4 regions of the Caproicibacterium amylolyticum genome follow, and region 3 is predicted to be linked to each of the others. Evidence: predicted binding sites of a transcription regulator. Region 3 holds the regulator's gene; each other region holds the start of a gene.
What was found. Region 3 encodes HrcA, which represses chaperone genes, less so after heat shock. Its sites were predicted from a motif close to TGTTAGCACTCNNNNNNNNNGAGTGCTAACA; they were not measured.
Positions count from the first base shown of each region.

Region 1: a site for HrcA is predicted at 2,567-2,597, ahead of htpG (molecular chaperone HtpG). Genes of this name have one in related genera too.
Region 2: a site for HrcA is predicted at 2,066-2,096, ahead of H6X83_RS10940 (Hsp20/alpha crystallin family protein). Genes of this name have one in related genera too.
Region 4: a site for HrcA is predicted at 2,717-2,747, ahead of H6X83_RS03055 (co-chaperone GroES). Genes of this name have one in related genera too.

Region 1 covers NZ_CP060696.1:702,487-706,728, reverse strand. Annotated here, with positions in the region: gene H6X83_RS03145 (hypothetical protein) at 1-378, opposite strand, end outside; gene htpG (molecular chaperone HtpG) at 634-2,541, opposite strand; gene H6X83_RS03135 (DUF2798 domain-containing protein) at 2,698-3,204, opposite strand; gene H6X83_RS03130 (cation diffusion facilitator family transporter) at 3,364-4,242, opposite strand, start outside.
Region 2 covers NZ_CP060696.1:2,292,387-2,296,628, reverse strand. Annotated here, with positions in the region: gene H6X83_RS10950 (class I SAM-dependent methyltransferase) at 176-916, shown strand; gene H6X83_RS10945 (helix-turn-helix domain-containing protein) at 1,180-1,875, shown strand; gene H6X83_RS10940 (Hsp20/alpha crystallin family protein) at 2,239-2,667, shown strand; gene H6X83_RS10935 (ABC transporter permease subunit) at 2,964-3,911, shown strand; gene H6X83_RS10930 (carbohydrate ABC transporter permease) at 3,935-4,242, shown strand, end outside.
Region 3 covers NZ_CP060696.1:2,860,356-2,864,597, reverse strand. Annotated here, with positions in the region: gene hemW (radical SAM family heme chaperone HemW) at 7-1,146, shown strand; gene hrcA (heat-inducible transcriptional repressor HrcA) at 1,251-2,276, shown strand; gene grpE (nucleotide exchange factor GrpE) at 2,346-2,951, shown strand; gene dnaK (molecular chaperone DnaK) at 3,024-4,242, shown strand, end outside.
Region 4 covers NZ_CP060696.1:683,758-687,999, reverse strand. Annotated here, with positions in the region: gene mraZ (division/cell wall cluster transcriptional repressor MraZ) at 1-403, opposite strand, end outside; gene groL (chaperonin GroEL) at 701-2,332, opposite strand; gene H6X83_RS03055 (co-chaperone GroES) at 2,387-2,671, opposite strand; gene H6X83_RS03050 (THUMP domain-containing class I SAM-dependent RNA methyltransferase) at 2,902-4,035, opposite strand; gene hpf (ribosome hibernation-promoting factor, HPF/YfiA family) at 4,105-4,242, opposite strand, start outside.

The sequences.
Region 1 (4,242 bases), 840 kb from region 3:
ATTGCTGACTTTGACTTTAAACAGGCAGGTCGTGTTTCCGCTCTGTGTCACATAAACACCGGTTTCGCCCTCCCCAACGCAAGTAAAGGAAAGCCAGAATTCCTGTGATTCCGCGCCGTCCAGCGTTTCGACCTGCTTGCCAAATGTGCTGAACTCCTGCTTAGTCTGCAGCACTTTGCCGTTGCCGACCGTGTAAGCAAGCGGTTCCCCGCTGTTGGTACGTACATAAAAGCAGTATTTTTCCCCAACTGCCCGCTGCATATCATAAGTCGTGTCTGAATAAAGCTGCGGGCTGGCCGCTGTGGTCGGCACTACGCAGACACCTACCGCCATGCTAAGCCCCAAGAGTGCACACAATAGTCGTTTTACGCTTTTCATAATTTCTCGCCCCTTTCCAATTTCGAAAGCTACAGTCTTTCATACTTTTCACAGTATTTTGATTTTATTATAAGGCAGTACCGTGGAAATGTCTACCAAAATATGTGCTTTGAAATAATTTCCAAATCTAAGCCCTGTGGTTTCAATACGAACAACACAAATCAAAAAAGCACCTCTTTACGAATGGATGCTTGTAAAGAGGTGCTTTATGATTGTATGGCAACGCTTTCGATGGCTTTTTCGTATCAGCAGCTTTTAATCTTCCACCATCAGTTTGCAAATCTGATTGCTGAACGCAACCGGATCATCAATGGAAACGCCCTCAATCAACAGCGCCTGTGTATACAGCAGGTTTGTGTACTGCTTGAGTTTCTCCTGATCCAACTTATAAAGTGCCGTCAGCTTCTGGAAAATCGGGTGGTTTGCATTGATTTCCAGCACACGCTGCGCCTTTACCTGTTCTTCATTGCCGTTTGGCATCGCGTTAAGAACTTTTTCCATTTCAATGGACAGTGCACCGTCCGTGGAAAGGCAGACCGGGTGGCTCTTGAGCTTTGTGGAAAGGATAACCTGCTTGACCTGTCCGTTCAAAGAATCCTTCATGAAGTTGAGCATATCTTTGTTTTCCTCAACTTTTTTCTTTGCGGCTTCCTTTTCCTCCTCGGTTTCCAAACCAAGGTCGTCATCCGAAACAGACTTGAATTCCTTTTCACTGTAGCTGTGCATAATCCGCAGAGCAAACTCGTCTACATTGTCTGTCAAATACAGGATTTCGTAGCCCTTGTCCTTCAAAGCTTCTGTCTGCGGCAGCATATCAATCTTGGAAACAGATTCGCCGGCTGCATAGTAGATGAACTTCTGCTCCTCTTTCATACCCTCCACATATTCTTTGAGTGTGACCAGCTTCTTTTCTTTGCTGGAATGGAACAGCAGCAGATCCTGCAGCAAATCCTTATGCTGACCAAAGTCGCTGTAAACACCATACTTCAGCTGCAGGCCGAATGCCTTAAAGAACTGCTCGTACTTTTCACGGTCATTCTTCAGCATGCTTTCCAGCTCGGACTTAATTTTCTTTTCAAGCCGGCCGGCAATGATGTGCAGTTGGCGGTCATGCTGCAGCATTTCACGAGAAATGTTCAGGTTCAAATCCTGGCTGTCCACAAGGCCGCGCACAAAGCTGAAGTAATCCGGCAGCAAATCCGCACACTTGTCCATAATCAGCACACCGTTGCTGTACAGCTGCAGGCCCTTTTCGAAGTCCTTCGTGTAGTAGTCATAACTTGCGTGGGACGGAATAAAGAGCAGTGCATTGTAAGTGGAAACACCCTCGGTAGAACTGTGAATCACTTTCAGCGGGTTCTCATAGTCACCAAATTTGCTCTTATAGAAATCGTTGTACTCGTCCTCTTTGATTTCGTTCTTATTTTTGCGCCAGAGCGGAACCATGGAGTTGAGTGTTTCATTTTCGGTGTAATCCTCGTACTCCGGCTTGTAATCCTCCGGAGCATTTTCCGGCTTCGGCTTCTGGCGGCTCTTGTGCATTTCCATCCGGATAGGATAGCGGATATAGTCGCTGTACTTTTTCACCAAGTTCTGAATGGTGTACTGGTCAAGGTAGGTATCATAATTATCGTCATTGGTATTGTCCTTGACTTCCAGCGTGATTTTAGTGCCGTGGCTGTCCTTTTCGCAGGTATCAACGGTGTAGCCCTCTGCACCGCTGCTCTGCCAGCACCACGCCTCATCGCTGCCGTAAGCTTTGCTTTCCACAGTCACATGCTTTGCAACCATGAACGCTGCGTAAAAGCCCACGCCGAACTGACCGATAATATCGATATTTTCTTTTTTCTCATTTTCCTGCTTAAAGCTGAGGGAACCGGACTTTGCAATCGTACCCAGATTCTTTTCCAGTTCCTCCTTAGTCATGCCGCAGCCGTTATCTTCAATCACAATCTTACGGTTTTCTTTGTCCAGTGTCAGCTGAATCGCAAAATCGTCGCGGGAAAGGCCGGTGTCGTCCTCCTGCAAAGACTTGTAGTACAATTTGTCGATTGCATCGCTTGCGTTGCTAATCAGCTCGCGCATAAAAATTTCCTTATGCGTGTAGATAGAATTAATCATTAAGTCCAAAAGACGTTTTGACTCTGCCTGGAACTGTTTCATTGCAACAACCGCCTCTAATTTTGAAATTTAGCACTCTATCGTTTCAAGTGCTAAAAGCATTGTAACGCATTCGCGCAAAAAATGCAATAAACAAATTGTGAATATTAAAAGTCGCGTAAAAAGAAAAAAGCTCGGCAAATCTGCCAAGCTTCTGGTTTACGCAGCTGCCTGCTGCCCATCCACTGCTGTACCGTCCGTTTCCATCTGTTTGCGGAACAGATGCCGAAACAGAAAGCGCACCAGCGGGCCGGCAAAAAAGATTTGCCAGCACAGCGCCATTAGAAAGTTCGTTGCCGCCGTTTGCACCCAAGCAGCCACAAACTGGCTGCCTGCGTGTTTGTACAGCAGAGTTGCCACACAGCTCATCATCGGACACATCATGCATACGGTAAAGGCACCCATTGCCAGTATGAAAAAAATTGGTTTTCCCTCGCCGGGCGTAAAAAGCTTAGCCGCAAGCTTTAGCGCAAAACGACCCGCAATCAATTTTTCCAGTACCAGTGCTATAACTGCCATCATCGGCAAATCTTTCAGCGCCTGCAGGAAGGCTGCATTTGTCATACCTCCATTCGTCAGTGCAATATTGTAGACTTCCATTGCGTAGACCATCACGCAGACCATCATCACAGAGAACACGGCGTCCTGAAATTTCGTTTTTGGCATTTCTTTCCCTCCAAAGAATTCGTTAAAAATAGCGCGCAGTGAAAAACAACTGGACTTACGTTTTTCGCTGCACGCTGTATATTTTATTATACCAAAAACGACTTGCTCTTCGTAATTGTGTATATTCACCGAACTTTATCCCTGTACACAAAAGAAATTTTATTGATTCTGTGTGCCTGCAAAATCCTCTGACACGTAGTCACGGTCAACTGTAACCACTGAATAATAGTTTTCTCCGAGCGCCTTTACCCCCATCTTGATGCGGGAGTTAAGCTCCTCATTCGTCAGCTTACAGGAAAACGGCACACATACATCAAAAATCAGGTTGCTGTGCGTCGGCCCCCAAACCACGCGGAAGTCATGCACCGTTGCCCTCGGCTCCACCGCCCGTACCATATCATTTACCTGCCGGTTTAACTCATTCGTTTTGGGATCATCCGTAATGACCGGATCCATATGAATGACTAGCTGAATACCAAGCTGCGGGCCAACCGTGCGCTCAATGTTATCAATCAGGTCGTGGCTTACCAGCACATCTTGGTGTGCATCCACCTCACAGTGAACGGAAGCGAACCAGCGGTCCGGCCCATAATTGTGCACTGTCAGGTCGTGTGCACCTAAAATCCCGTCATGCGCTTTGACCGCATCATAAATTTTATCTACCATTTCTTTATCGGGCGCCTGCCCCAGCAAAGGGTCGCTGGTTTCTTTAATGAGTTTGATGCCGGTTACGATAATCAGTATTGCCACTGCAAGGCCCATGAAACCATCCAGATTGAAGCCAGTGGTCGTTGTAATAATCATACCCAACAAAATGACAGACGTTGCAATTACATCGTTCCTGCTGTCTGCTGCAGTAGCAAACAGCGTACCGGATTCAATGCGTCTGCCGATATTCCGGTAAAACAGTGACTGCCAAAGCTTTGCCAGGATGGAAAGAATCAACACAATAATCGTCACTGCATTGATTTCCGGTGCTGTCGGCTCCATAATTTTGCTAACAGCCTCCTGCACCAGCTGCAAACCAACCACCAAAAT
Region 2 (4,242 bases), 570 kb from region 3:
AGGATCGAGTCCGATATTTATTTCTGAAAGTATCATATCGTGCTTCATGTTCCCTTTTTGTTTGTGACCAGTATATCTGTAGCACTACATTGAACGCATTCCATCAGTCCGGACAGAGAAAGATATGTCCTTTGAGCTTTGTAAGCGGCTTTATGAATTCGTGAGGAAACAAAAAATGATAAAAGATAGTTCAACCGAATGCTGGAATCAGGCAAATATTAATGAATGGATCAATATTGCACAGACGAATGATTTCAGAATGTATTACATAATGCCATATACACTAGAAAAATTGGGAGATGTGAAGGGGAAACACATTCTTGATTTAGGGTGCGGAGATGGCGGCTATTCAAGAGCATTGGCACATAAAGGCGCATTCCTTACATCGGCCGATTGTTCGGAAGATATGGTCGGGTATGCAAAGAACAAGGCGGAGGAAGAGGGTTTAAGGATTGACCATCATGTCATAAACGCAAATGCCCTGAATGGTATTCAGAAGAATTATTACGATTTGGTTCTCTGTTCAATGATGTTGATGGATGTTGAAGACCTGGATGGGACCTTAAAGGAAATTCACCGCGTCTTAAAGCCAAAGGGAACTGTTTTTATTTCAATTCTGCATCCATGCTTCAAGGGGAAAGAAACCGCGTGGCTAAAAAACAATGGAAGCATTCAAGTGCTCATTTCTGATTACCACAATCCTGAAAAATGGGTTGGAGAAATCAAAGGAATGAAAGATCCGGTTATTTACAGGCATAGAACGCTGTCGGATTATGTGAAGGCTTTTGTCGGAAACAATTTCAAGATAACTGACATGAATGAACCTGTTCCGACAAAAGAACAGGTTCAAAAGTCGCCAAGAGTTGCCTGGCTTAAAAAAATACCAATGTATTTATTTATAGAATTAGAAAAATAAGTTTCGACTTTGTAAATCGATTGTCCGTGATGAACACGGTTGTATGACATATAACAGCAAAGGGCAATTTGCATTCTGTATTATCTTTACCATACACGAAATCCTGAGCCGGATTATTTATATATTCTGTGCTCATTGATAAACACACGCAATGTATGCAACTTCAGGTTGCATACATTGTAAAAAGAGAAAATGCAAATTGGTGTACTTATAGTTTTTTATCTGTCATAATGTGTTCATCAAATGCAAAGGAGAATCATGAAATGAGCTTTGGACAGAATTTGCAGTTCCTCAGAAAAATGCATGACGGGATGACACAAGAGAAATTAGCAGAGAAGATGGGGGTATCTCGGCAGACGATATCAAAATGGGAAATAGATTCGGCCTTCCCTGAAATGGAAACAGCTATTGCACTATGCAAACTATTCTCTTGCTCTTTAGATGAACTGTTACGGGAAAATATGAATTCGGGTAGTGATGCATACACGAATATTTGTGTAGAAGAATTACCGCCGATGCAATATGTCAGGTACGCTGTAATCAGCGGAGCGCCTGAAGATGATGCAATAAAGCATGTGAACGATTGGGCAATTTCCTGCGGGATAAAACAGCCGGAAATTATCGGATGGGATTTTCCATTTACATCTCAGGAGCAAATTAATGTGTACCATATGCATGGCTATGCAGCGGCATGCATCTTGCCGTCGGATTTTGATACAACTTGTGCAGATATGGAAATTATTACGCAAGCAAAGCAGCAGTATGCAGTTATCACAGTAAAAGAACCATTTAGCGCACCGTTCTCCTTGATTCCGAATGCATATAAAACGCTTATGCGATATATGGAAGTAAATGGCCTGCAGCACAAGCAAACAAAAGAAGTTTTACCTTGTTTTGAAAAAGTATATGAAGAAGACAGTGTTTCTTTTATGGATGTATATATTGCTGTTGAAAATTAAAAGGTGGCTTGCGACAATAGGCAGAGTATGGGCAGACTCAGCAGTTTAGCGGTGAATGCGGGCTGCATATTGGTACTATATAAGGGGAAGTATGGCCTGACGTGCTTTCAATTGGATTTCGGCAGTGTATAAATTAAGTTCGCAGAAGTAAAGAAGGAATAGAGAAAAGCTAAAAATGAAAAAGGACGAATATTAGCACTCTAATATAAAGACTGCTAATATTTAAAATATGTTCATAAAGTATGCAATGATTTTTAACAGTCGACGGGTAATATAAGAATTGTCAAAGGGAAGCACCCGAAAGACAAAATAAAATACATGTACTGCCCCAGAAGGGCAGGCAGAAAAATGGAGGTTTTCATCATGTTTGACTTAATCCCGTTTGAGCATCGCAATGCTGGCCTGTTTGATTTCTTTAACCACTTTGATGATGACTTCTTCAATTCCACTCAGAACAGTTTTGCACCCTGCCGCACAGATATCCGTGACGAGGGCAATCAATATGTGCTGGAAGCAGAACTGCCCGGTTTCAGTAAAGAGGAAATCAATGTCAATGTGGAAAATGACTGCATGACGCTGACCGCACAGCACAAAGAGGACAGCGAACAGAAAGACAATGCCGGTAACTACATCCGCCGTGAGCGCAGAATGAACAGCTTGAGCCGTTCATTTGACATTTCCGGTATTAATACGGAGAAGATTACCGCCAGCTTCGAAAACGGTGTGCTGACTATGCATATGCCGAAAAATGAAGAAACAAAACCGCTGCCGAAACAAATTACAATTCAATAATCAATAGCTTGTTCGGCCAGAATAAAGAGAGCACCGCCGCAGATAGAAAAAAAGTCTGCGGCGGTGTTCTCTTTATTTTCGGAGTGTTAAAGGCAGTTGGCGTGAGTTCAGGTAAATAATTGAGAAATGGTGCAGCAAAAATTTTACAATGCGTGTAGTTTTATTAAAAACATCAAAAATGATATGGTGTTGTGGTGTAATTTTAGCAGTGTTCGTAAAATTATTCTCATGATATGATAAACATGAACAAAAAGTGAAATAAATGTTTCAGCAAAATGTCTTTGGAGGGGTCGAAAATGGTCAAAGGGGCTGTCCCCGTTAAACAGGGAACAAAAAAGAAGAAAAGCAGCTGGGAGAGCAAAAAATTGTTCTTATGCGTGCTGCCGTTCCTCGTACTGGTATTTTTCTTTTCGTATTTTCCGCTGCATGGATGGATTTATGCTTTCTTTGATTACAAACCGCCGCTGCGGCTGGACCAGTGCAGCTATGTAGGCATCAAATGGTTCCAGACGCTGTTTGCCAATCCAACGCAGGTTCGCCAGCTGGTGCAGGTCATGGTGAACACCTTTGCCATGAGCCTGCTGGGCATTGCGACTTCCATTCTGCCGCTGCTGTTCGCGGTATTCCTAAATGAAATTAAGTGCAAGTGGTTCCGCAATCTGGTACAGACTATGACTACGCTGCCGAACTTCATCAGCTGGGTGTTGGTGTACTCCGTAGCATTCAGCCTGTTTTCCAATAACGGCATGGTGAACACCGTCCTGCAGCAGGCGGGAATCATAGCGGCGCCAATGAAGTTTTTGGACAGCGATTCGCACACCTACCTGTGGATGCTGTTCTGGAACACCTGGAAGTGCCTTGGCTGGAACGCGATTATGTACTTAGCTTCCATTACCAGCATCGACCCGTCTTTGTATGAAGCGGCACGTGTGGACGGTGCTAACCGCGGACAGCTGATTCGCAATATCACGATTCCGGCGCTGATGCCTACTTTCTTCGTTCTGCTGATGCTTTCTGTTGCAAACTTCTTGAACAACGGCATGGATCAATACTTTGTGTTCCAGAACGCATTCAACAAGACCCATATTCAGGTGCTTGATTTGTACGTTTACAATATCGGCATGACCGGAAACAGTTTGTCGCTTGCCACTGCAATCAGCATGCTCAAGAGCGTTGTCAGCGTTTCACTGCTGATTCTTGTAAACTTTGTTTCCAAGAAAACGCGCGGCGCATCGATTGTCTGACAAACGGAAAGGAGAGAAAAACCTTGACTTCAATTAAAAAGAAAAAGCATGTGGAAAAAGGAACGGTTGCTTTTAATATAGTAAATTACATAATTTTCGGGATTCTGATGCTCATCTGTGCTTATCCGTTTTATTACTTGATTATCAATACAATCAGTGCAAATGACTTGAGTGCAAACGGTGCAGTCAATTTTCTGCCAAAGAACATACACTTTCAGAATTACATTGATGTACTGCAGCTGAACGGTCTGCCGCTGGCTGCGCTGGTCACGATAGCCAGAACGGTTATCGGCACGGTGCTGACCGTATTGGCTTCCGCATTTTTAGGCTT
Region 3 (4,242 bases):
AGGCAAATGGAACCAATCGGACTTTATATTCATGTGCCATTTTGTGATGGGAAATGCCCTTACTGCGACTTTTTTTCTATGAGCGGGACTGCAGAAAGCATGGATAACTATACAAAAAGTATAATAATCGCAATAAAAAAATACAAAATGGAATTCCCCGGATTGCAGGCGGATACACTTTACTTCGGCGGCGGCACGCCCAGTTTGCTTGGGGCAGAGCGGCTATGCCGGATTTTAACAGCCGCGCAGGAGAATTTCAGCTTGAAAAACGCGGAAATTACAATGGAGGCCAATCCGGACAAGTCCTTGAAAGAACTATTCCGGCAGGTAAAGCAGGCGGGCGTGAATCGTGTTTCCCTTGGGCTGCAGAGCGCAGATGATGCGGAACTGCGCGTACTGGGGCGGCGGCACACCGCGGCAGAAGCAGCACAGGCAGTGCAGGACGCACACGCTGCCGGAATCGACAACGTTTCGCTTGACTTGATGCTGGCAGTGCCGGGACAGACCGAAGCAAGCCTGCAAAACAGCATTGCTTTCTGCCTGAATGCGGGTGTCACGCACCTCTCTGCTTATCTGCTGCGGGTGGAGGAGCATACCGCCTTTTGGCAGCAGCGGCAGGTGCTCTGCCTGCCGGATGAGGACGAGGCCGCGGCACTATATGAAACTGCCTGCGAACAACTGGAAGCAGGCGGATTGCAGCAGTATGAAATCAGCAACTTTGCGCTGCCGGGAATGGAGAGCCGGCACAACCTGAAATACTGGGAACTGAAACCATATTTGGGCCTTGGCCCGGCGGCACATTCCTATTTTTGCGGCAAGCGCTTTTACTGGCCGCGTTCCTTGAAAGGTTTTTTAGATGGAGAAGCACCTTTGCCGGAAACAGACGAAGAAATTCCGGCGGGTTCCTTTACGGAGTATGCCATGCTGCGCCTGCGGCTGACGGCGGGACTGACCGAAGCGGAGTGTCAAAAGCAATTTCAACATGGTATACCTGCGGAAATGCGCCAGATTGCAGAAAAATACACTGTGGCAGGACTTACAGAGGTAACAAGGGAGTACATTCGATTTACCAGAAAGGGCTTTTTGGTAAGCAACGCACTGCTTGCAGAGATGCTGAAAGTGCCCGAAGAATGCGGAAATTCATAATGTATTTACAATTAGCCTATTGACAGCGGGGTAAAGTAATGGTACATTTATAACTGTAGTTAGCACTCGTGCACACAGAGTGCTAACGCAAAAGGGGTGAGGATGTGGAACTGACACCGCGCAAGCAGAAAATCCTGAAAGCCATCATTGAACTGTACACCGTTTCCGGTGAACCGGTTGGCAGCAAGGTTTTGTGTGACTGCCTTGACTTTTCCGTATCCAGTGCCACAGTACGCAACGAAATGAGCGACCTCGCGGCAGTTGGGCTGCTGGACCAGCCGCATACCTCCGCCGGACGGGTGCCCAGCGAAAAGGGTTACCGGATGTATCTTGACGAATTGATGGCACCCACGCCGGTAACGCCGGAGGAACGGCATTTCATTGACGCACTGCTGCTGCCGAGCGCCTATGACCCCGAAAAATTGCTGGACGGTGTGGCACGCACACTGGCGGGGCTGACGCATATGGCAGCGATTACCACCACGCCGAGCGGAAGCAGCGCGGCGGTGGCGGGCATCCAGTTTGTACAGACCAGCCGCCGGACCGCAATGGTGATTTTAATGACAAGCTCCGGCACGATGCACAGCCGCGTATTTCACTGCGACTTTGAACTGACGCCGGAAATCCTGCGTGTGTTTTTCCGTGTGTTTAACGAGAGCCTGGCAGGAAAGCCAGTGCGCAGCATTACACCGGCGTATATCCAGACCATGGGCGCGGCAATGGGAGAGGCGGCGCTGCTGATGAGCAGTGCGCTGATGGCACTGCAGGACGTTGCCCGCGAAGCAATGGGCAGCGATGTGCGTATGGACGGGCAGACCAACCTGCTGTTCTTCCCGGAGTTCAACGCGGAAAACCTGCGCCGCATGATGCGCTATCTTTCCCGCCCGCAGGAGGTTTACCGTCTGCTGGAACGCGCAGGAACGCGGGTCTGCATCGGACAGGAAAGCGGTGTTTCCGCACTGCGGGATACCGGCCTGATTACCGCACACTATGCGGTGCGTGGGCAGGACGCCGGTGCCATTGCGGTGCTGGGGCCGATGCGGATGGATTATCCGAAGCTGATTGGCAGCCTTGATTATCTGGCACGCAGTGTGGGAAGAATGCTCACAGAATTAATTGACCTGCAGTAGCAGAAAGATGGATTATAAGCGATTTCGCTTACGATATACCTTGTAAAAGAAAAGGGGGTACGTGTAATTTTGAATACCGAGGAAAAGAAAGAAACAGAAGATACGGAAAAGGAAACTGCCGAACAGGCACAGGCCAAAGCCGCACCGGAAACGGAACAGCCCCAAAAAGAAGAAAAGAAAGCGGACAAAAAAGAAAAAAAGGCTAAGAAAAAATCACAGGAAGACTTACTGAAAGAAGATTTGGAAGCTGCAAAGTCGGAAGCAGCAAAACAGAAAGATCTGCTGATGCGCACCGCGGCAGAATACGACAACTTCCGAAAGCGTACGGAGCGCGAAAAAAATGCGCTGTATGCCAATGCAACAGCGGACGCGGTGCAGGAGTTCCTGCCGGTGGCGGATAATTTGGAACGTGCGCTGAGCCAGGCAGACTGCTCCGTGGAAGACCTGCGCAAAGGTGTTGAAATGGTGGAGAAACAGATGGCGGCAGCGCTGGAAAAGCTGGGTGTTAAGCCGATGGGTGAAAAAGGCGAGCCGTTTGATGCGCAGTTCCACAATGCAGTTTCGCACATAGAAAGTGAAGATTTAGGCGAAAATGTAATTGCAGAGGTTTATCAAAAGGGCTACCTGCTGGGCGAAAAGGTGGTGCGCCACGCAATGGTGCAGGTTGCGAACTAGCAGCCCAGTTTTCCAAGTCGCTCTTCTTTTCATGAAATAATAAACTTTGAAAATAAAATGGAGGTACGAACTATGAGTAAAACTATTGGTATTGACCTTGGTACAACCAACTCCTGCGTTGCGGTCATTGAGGGCGGCGAGCCGGTCGTTATTGCAAACGCGGAGGGTGCACGCACAACCCCCTCTGTGGTTGCATTTAAGAAAGACGGCGAGCGTATTGTTGGTCAGGCGGCAAAGCGCCAGGCAATCGCAAATCCGGAGCGCACCGTTATTTCCATTAAGCGTGAAATGGGTTCTGACTTTAAAGTAAAAATTGACGACAAACAGTACACTCCGCAGGAAATTAGCGCCATGATTCTGCAGAAGCTGAAGGCAGACGCAGAAGCTTACTTGGGCGAGCCGGTTTCCAGCGCGGTTATTACAGTTCCTGCATACTTCACGGACTCTCAGCGTCAGGCAACCAAGGACGCCGGCAAGATTGCGGGTCTGGATGTAAAGCGTATCATCAACGAACCGACTGCCGCGGCTCTGTCCTATGGCATTGACAAGGGCGAAGAGCAAAAAGTTATGGTTTACGACCTTGGCGGCGGCACATTCGATGTTTCCATCATTGAAATGGGCGACGGCGTACAGGAAGTTTTGGCTACCGCGGGCAACAACCGTTTGGGCGGCGATGATTTCGATAAGCGCGTGATGGACTGGATGGTCGGCGAATTCAAGAAAGAAAACGGCATTGACCTTTCCGGCGACAAGATGGCGGTTCAGCGCCTGAAAGAAGCAGCTGAAAAAGCGAAGATTGAACTTTCCGGCATGACCAGCACACAGATTAATCTGCCGTTTATTACCGCGGACGCAACCGGCCCGAAGCACCTGGACCTGACCCTGACCCGCGCAAAGTTTGACGAACTGACCGCAGACCTCGTGGAAAAGACTATGGGCCCGGTACAGCAGGCAATGAAGGACGCAGGACTTTCCTTCAACGAAATCAACAAAGTACTGATGGTTGGCGGCTCCTCCCGCATGCCTGCTGTACAGGATGCAGTTAAGAAAGCAACCGGAAAAGACCCCTTCAAGGGCATCAACCCGGATGAATGCGTTGCAATCGGCGCTGCACTGCAGGCCGGTGTACTTGGCGGCGAAGTGGAAGGCCTGCTGCTACTGGATGTTACTCCGCTTTCTCTGGGCGTTGAAACCATGGGCGGTGTAATGACAAAAGTCATTGAGCGCAACACCACCATCCCGACCAAGAAGAGCCAGGTCTTCTCCACCGCTGCAGACGGCCAGACACAGG
Region 4 (4,242 bases), 820 kb from region 3:
CCATTGCTTCGGCAATGCTGTCTTCGGTCAGGTTGTCATTGAACGCGTTCCAAGCCGCTGTGTTCCAGATTTCCGCGCGGCTGGAAGCGCCAATAAAGGTAACATCCTTTGTCAAGCCCGCATGGTCACGCAGAATCTGCGGAATCAAAATGCGGCCCTGCTTGTCCGGAGCAACCTCCGCTGCACCGGAAAAGAAGAAGCGCTGCAGGCTGCGTGCCTTGCTGATGGGCATGGCGCGCACTTTTTCCTGCAGTCTGGCCCATTCTTCCGGAGAGAAAACGAACAGACAGTGGTCAAGTCCCTTGGCAATGTAAAAACACTCCCCTAAATCCTCGCGGAATTTAGAAGGAACAATCACACGCCCTTTGGCGTCGATATTATGCTGGTATTCACCTATCAACATAATCGCTACCATCTGGAAAGTGTGGCACTTCCTTTGTCAAGTGCTCCACTTTCCACCACCTTTCACCACTGATGAGTTTATTATAATCCAAACTAGCTTTGATTGCAACGATTTTTTATAAATTATGTAAACTCTTTTATGTGTCCTTAGCATATCCGATAAAAAACGGTTTATTTCTGCAAATTTTTACTTTTCCCTATCTGGTGAAAAGTAAAAAAGAACCGCTGCATACACTTTCAGGGTGCATACAGTGGTTCTTTCACGTGCAATATTATAAATTAGCCGATAAAGTTCAAATTAGTACATACCGCCCATGCCCGGGTCAGCTGCCGGCGCTGCCGGTGCCTTCGGTTCCGGCTTATCTGCAACCAAAGACTCGGTAGTCAGAACGGTTTCTGCAACGGAAGCAGCATTCTGCAGAGCAGAACGAGTAACCTTGGTCGGATCAACAACACCGAACTCAATCATATCGCCGTACTCGTCGGTAGCTGCATTGTAACCGTAGCTGACTTTGCCTTCGGACTTAATGTGCTCCAGAATGACAGAGCCTTCTACACCTGCGTTTGCAGCAATCTGGCGTGCCGGCTCTTCCAGAGCTTTCAGCACGATGGCGATACCGGTCTTTTCGTCGCCCTCTTTGCCGTCCAGCAGCTTCTCAACTGCAGGAATTGCGTTTACCAGAGCGGTACCGCCGCCTGCAACAATGCCTTCCTCAACAGCAGCCTTTGTGGAGTTGAGTGCATCCTCAATGCGCATCTTCTTTTCTTTCATTTCGATTTCGGTTGCAGCGCCGACCTTGATGACAGCTACGCCGCCAGCCAGCTTTGCAAGGCGCTCCTGCAGCTTTTCACGGTCAAAGTCAGAAGTGGTTTCCGCAATCTGTGCACGAATCTGTGCAGTGCGGGCTTCAATGTCTTTCTTGTCGCCGTTGCCGTCAACAATGATGGTGTTCTCTTTGTCAATCTTGACCTGACGTGCACGGCCCAGCATATCCAGCTCAACGTCCTTGAACTCAACACCGAGGTCAGCGGTAATGACAGTGCCGCCTGTCAGAGCTGCGATGTCCTGCAGCATTTCCTTGCGGCGGTCACCAAATCCCGGAGCCTTAACAGCGCAGAAGTTCAAAGTGCCGCGCAGTTTGTTCAGCAGCAGGTTGGTCAAAGCATCGCCTTCAACATCATCCGCAATAATCAGGAATTTCTTGCCGGTGTTGACGATTTTTTCGAGCAGCGGCAGGATTTCCTGAAATGCGGAAACCTTCTTGTCAGTGATGATGATGTACGGATCATCCAACTCGCAGACCATCTTGTCTGTATCGGTCACGAGGTAAGGAGAAACATAGCCGCGGTCAAACATCATGCCTTCCACGACTTCGCTGTAGGTGTCAGCAGTCTTGGATTCTTCAATGGTGATAACACCATCGTTGGTGACCTTCTCCATTGCATCGGCAATCAAGTCGCCGACAAAGGAACTGGAAGAAGAAACAGTTGCAACACGGGCAATGTCCTCCTTGCCGCTGACAGTCTTGCTGTTCTTTTTAATCGCCTCAACTGCTGCATCAACTGCTTCCTGCATGCCGTTGCGCACGACCATCGGATTTGCACCGGCGGTCACGTTCTTCATACCCTCGCGGATAAGTGCCTGTGCCAGAACAGTAGCGGTTGTGGTGCCGTCGCCTGCAACGTCGTTTGTCTTAGTTGCAACTTCCTTAACCAGCTGTGCGCCCATGTTCTCATAGGGGTCTTCCAGTTCGATTTCCTTTGCAATGGTCACACCGTCGTTGGTGATGAGCGGAGCGCCGTACTTTTTGTCAAGCACAACGTTGCGGCCCTTAGGCCCCAGTGTGATTTTTACTGTATCAGAAAGTTGGTCAACACCCTTCATAAGTGCCTTGCGAGCGTCTTCACCATAAATGATCTGTTTCGCCATTATGAATTACCTCCAGTTACTTCTATCGCGCAAAAAGCGCTGCGAATATTTTAATTACTCAACTACCGCAAGGATGTCAGACTGACGAACAATGGTATAATCCTCGCCGTCCATCTTTACTTCTGTGCCGGAATATTTACTGGTCAGTACACGGTCGCCGACTTTCACGGTCATTTTAACTTCCTTGCCGTCTACTAGACCGCCGGGGCCAACTGCAATAACGTCTGCCACCTGGGGCTTTTCTTTTGCGGTACCGGTCAGCAGGATGCCGCTCTTTGTGGTTTCTTCCGCCGCTTCCATCTTAATCAGGATTCTGTCGGACAAAGGTTTGATTGTCATTGAAATACGTCCTCCTTTAGTTTATGTTGAATAATTCGCTATTTTGTTTAGCACTCTTTGTACCTGAGTGCTAAATCTTATTTTACCTATTTTTTCTGAAAAATCAAGTGCTTTTTTCGAAAATCTTCTGATTTCATAAATTATTTACATTTGAGCACTTTATTATTCCTTTTAAGAAACAAAATAGCACTCCAAATCCAGGAGTGCTATTTTGCTGCGCTTCATCTTGCTTATTTTTCTCTTGGCGCACGATAGAACATATACACCTGGCACTTGATCATACCGTTGTACAGCTTGCGGCGCTTGTCAGCACGGCGGCCAAAGCATTCTTCAAATGTTTCATCCGGACTGATAACCGTGTAATTCCACCCGTGACGCGCAGGGAAGACTTTGCCCATGGTGCGGTACAGTTCCTCTGCCTGTTTCAAGTCCAGCAACCGCTCACCGTACGGCGGGTTGCAGATTACACAGCCGTGCTCGGTTTCCGGCGCAAAGTCCGCAAGGTCTGCCTTGACGGCTTTAATATGAGAAATCACACCTGCCTTGCGGGCATTGTCCAGTGTCAAGTCAACCGCTGCGCCGTCAATGTCGCTGCCCCAGCCCATAAAAGCCGCGTCCCGAACAACAAAGCTAAGTGCGCGGTCTTTTTCCCGCTTCCACGTGTCTTCCGGTATCTGCGGCCAGAACTGTGCGGAAAAGCGGCGCTGCAGGCCCGGCGCCATATGCATGGCATACATTGCGGATTCGATCAGAAGCGTACCGGAGCCGCAGCAGGGGTCATACAGATTCGCATCTGTGCGCACCCGGGAAAGCGCTGCCAGCGCTGCCGCCAGCGTTTCCTTAATCGGCGCCTCCGCCGCGTTCTGCCGGTAGCCGCGTTTGTGCAGACCTGCACCGGAAGTGTCCAGCATCACGCTGACCTGATCCTTCATAATCAGGAACTGCACCTGATAAAGTTCCCCGCTTTCCGCAAACCAGCTCACGTGGTATTTCTGTTTCAGGCGCTCCACGATTGCTTTTTTAATGATTTTCTGGCAGTCCGGAATACTGTGCAGCTGTGAGGAAAGGGAACGTCCCTTTACCGGAAACGCGTCATCCTTACCAATCCAGCGTTCCCACGGCAGTGCTTTCACATTTTCAAAAAGCTGGTCAAAGGTGCGTGCCGGAAAAGTTCCCATCAGAACCTGTATGCGCTCTGCAAAGCGGGAACCAATATTTGCACGCGCCAGCATCTGCGGCGTGCCATCAAAAATAACGCGCCCGTTCTGCGCTTCCACATTTTGTGCGTCCATTTCCCGCAGTTCCTGTGCGACCAGTCCTTCCACACCAAGCAGGCATGGTGCAGCTAATTTAAAGTCTTCCATTTTTCCTCCTGTACACAGTAAGGGAGGCCGGTAAAGTTCCCGGCCCCCGAAAGTTAAACCTTATATTGTTCAGTCGTTGTCCTCCGGCTCAAGCAGGCCATAGTTTCCTGCCTTGCGGCGGTAAACGACGTTGATCTCTTCTGTTTCCACATTGCGGAACATGAAGAATTGATGTTCCAGCATATTCATCTGCAAAATTGCTTCCTC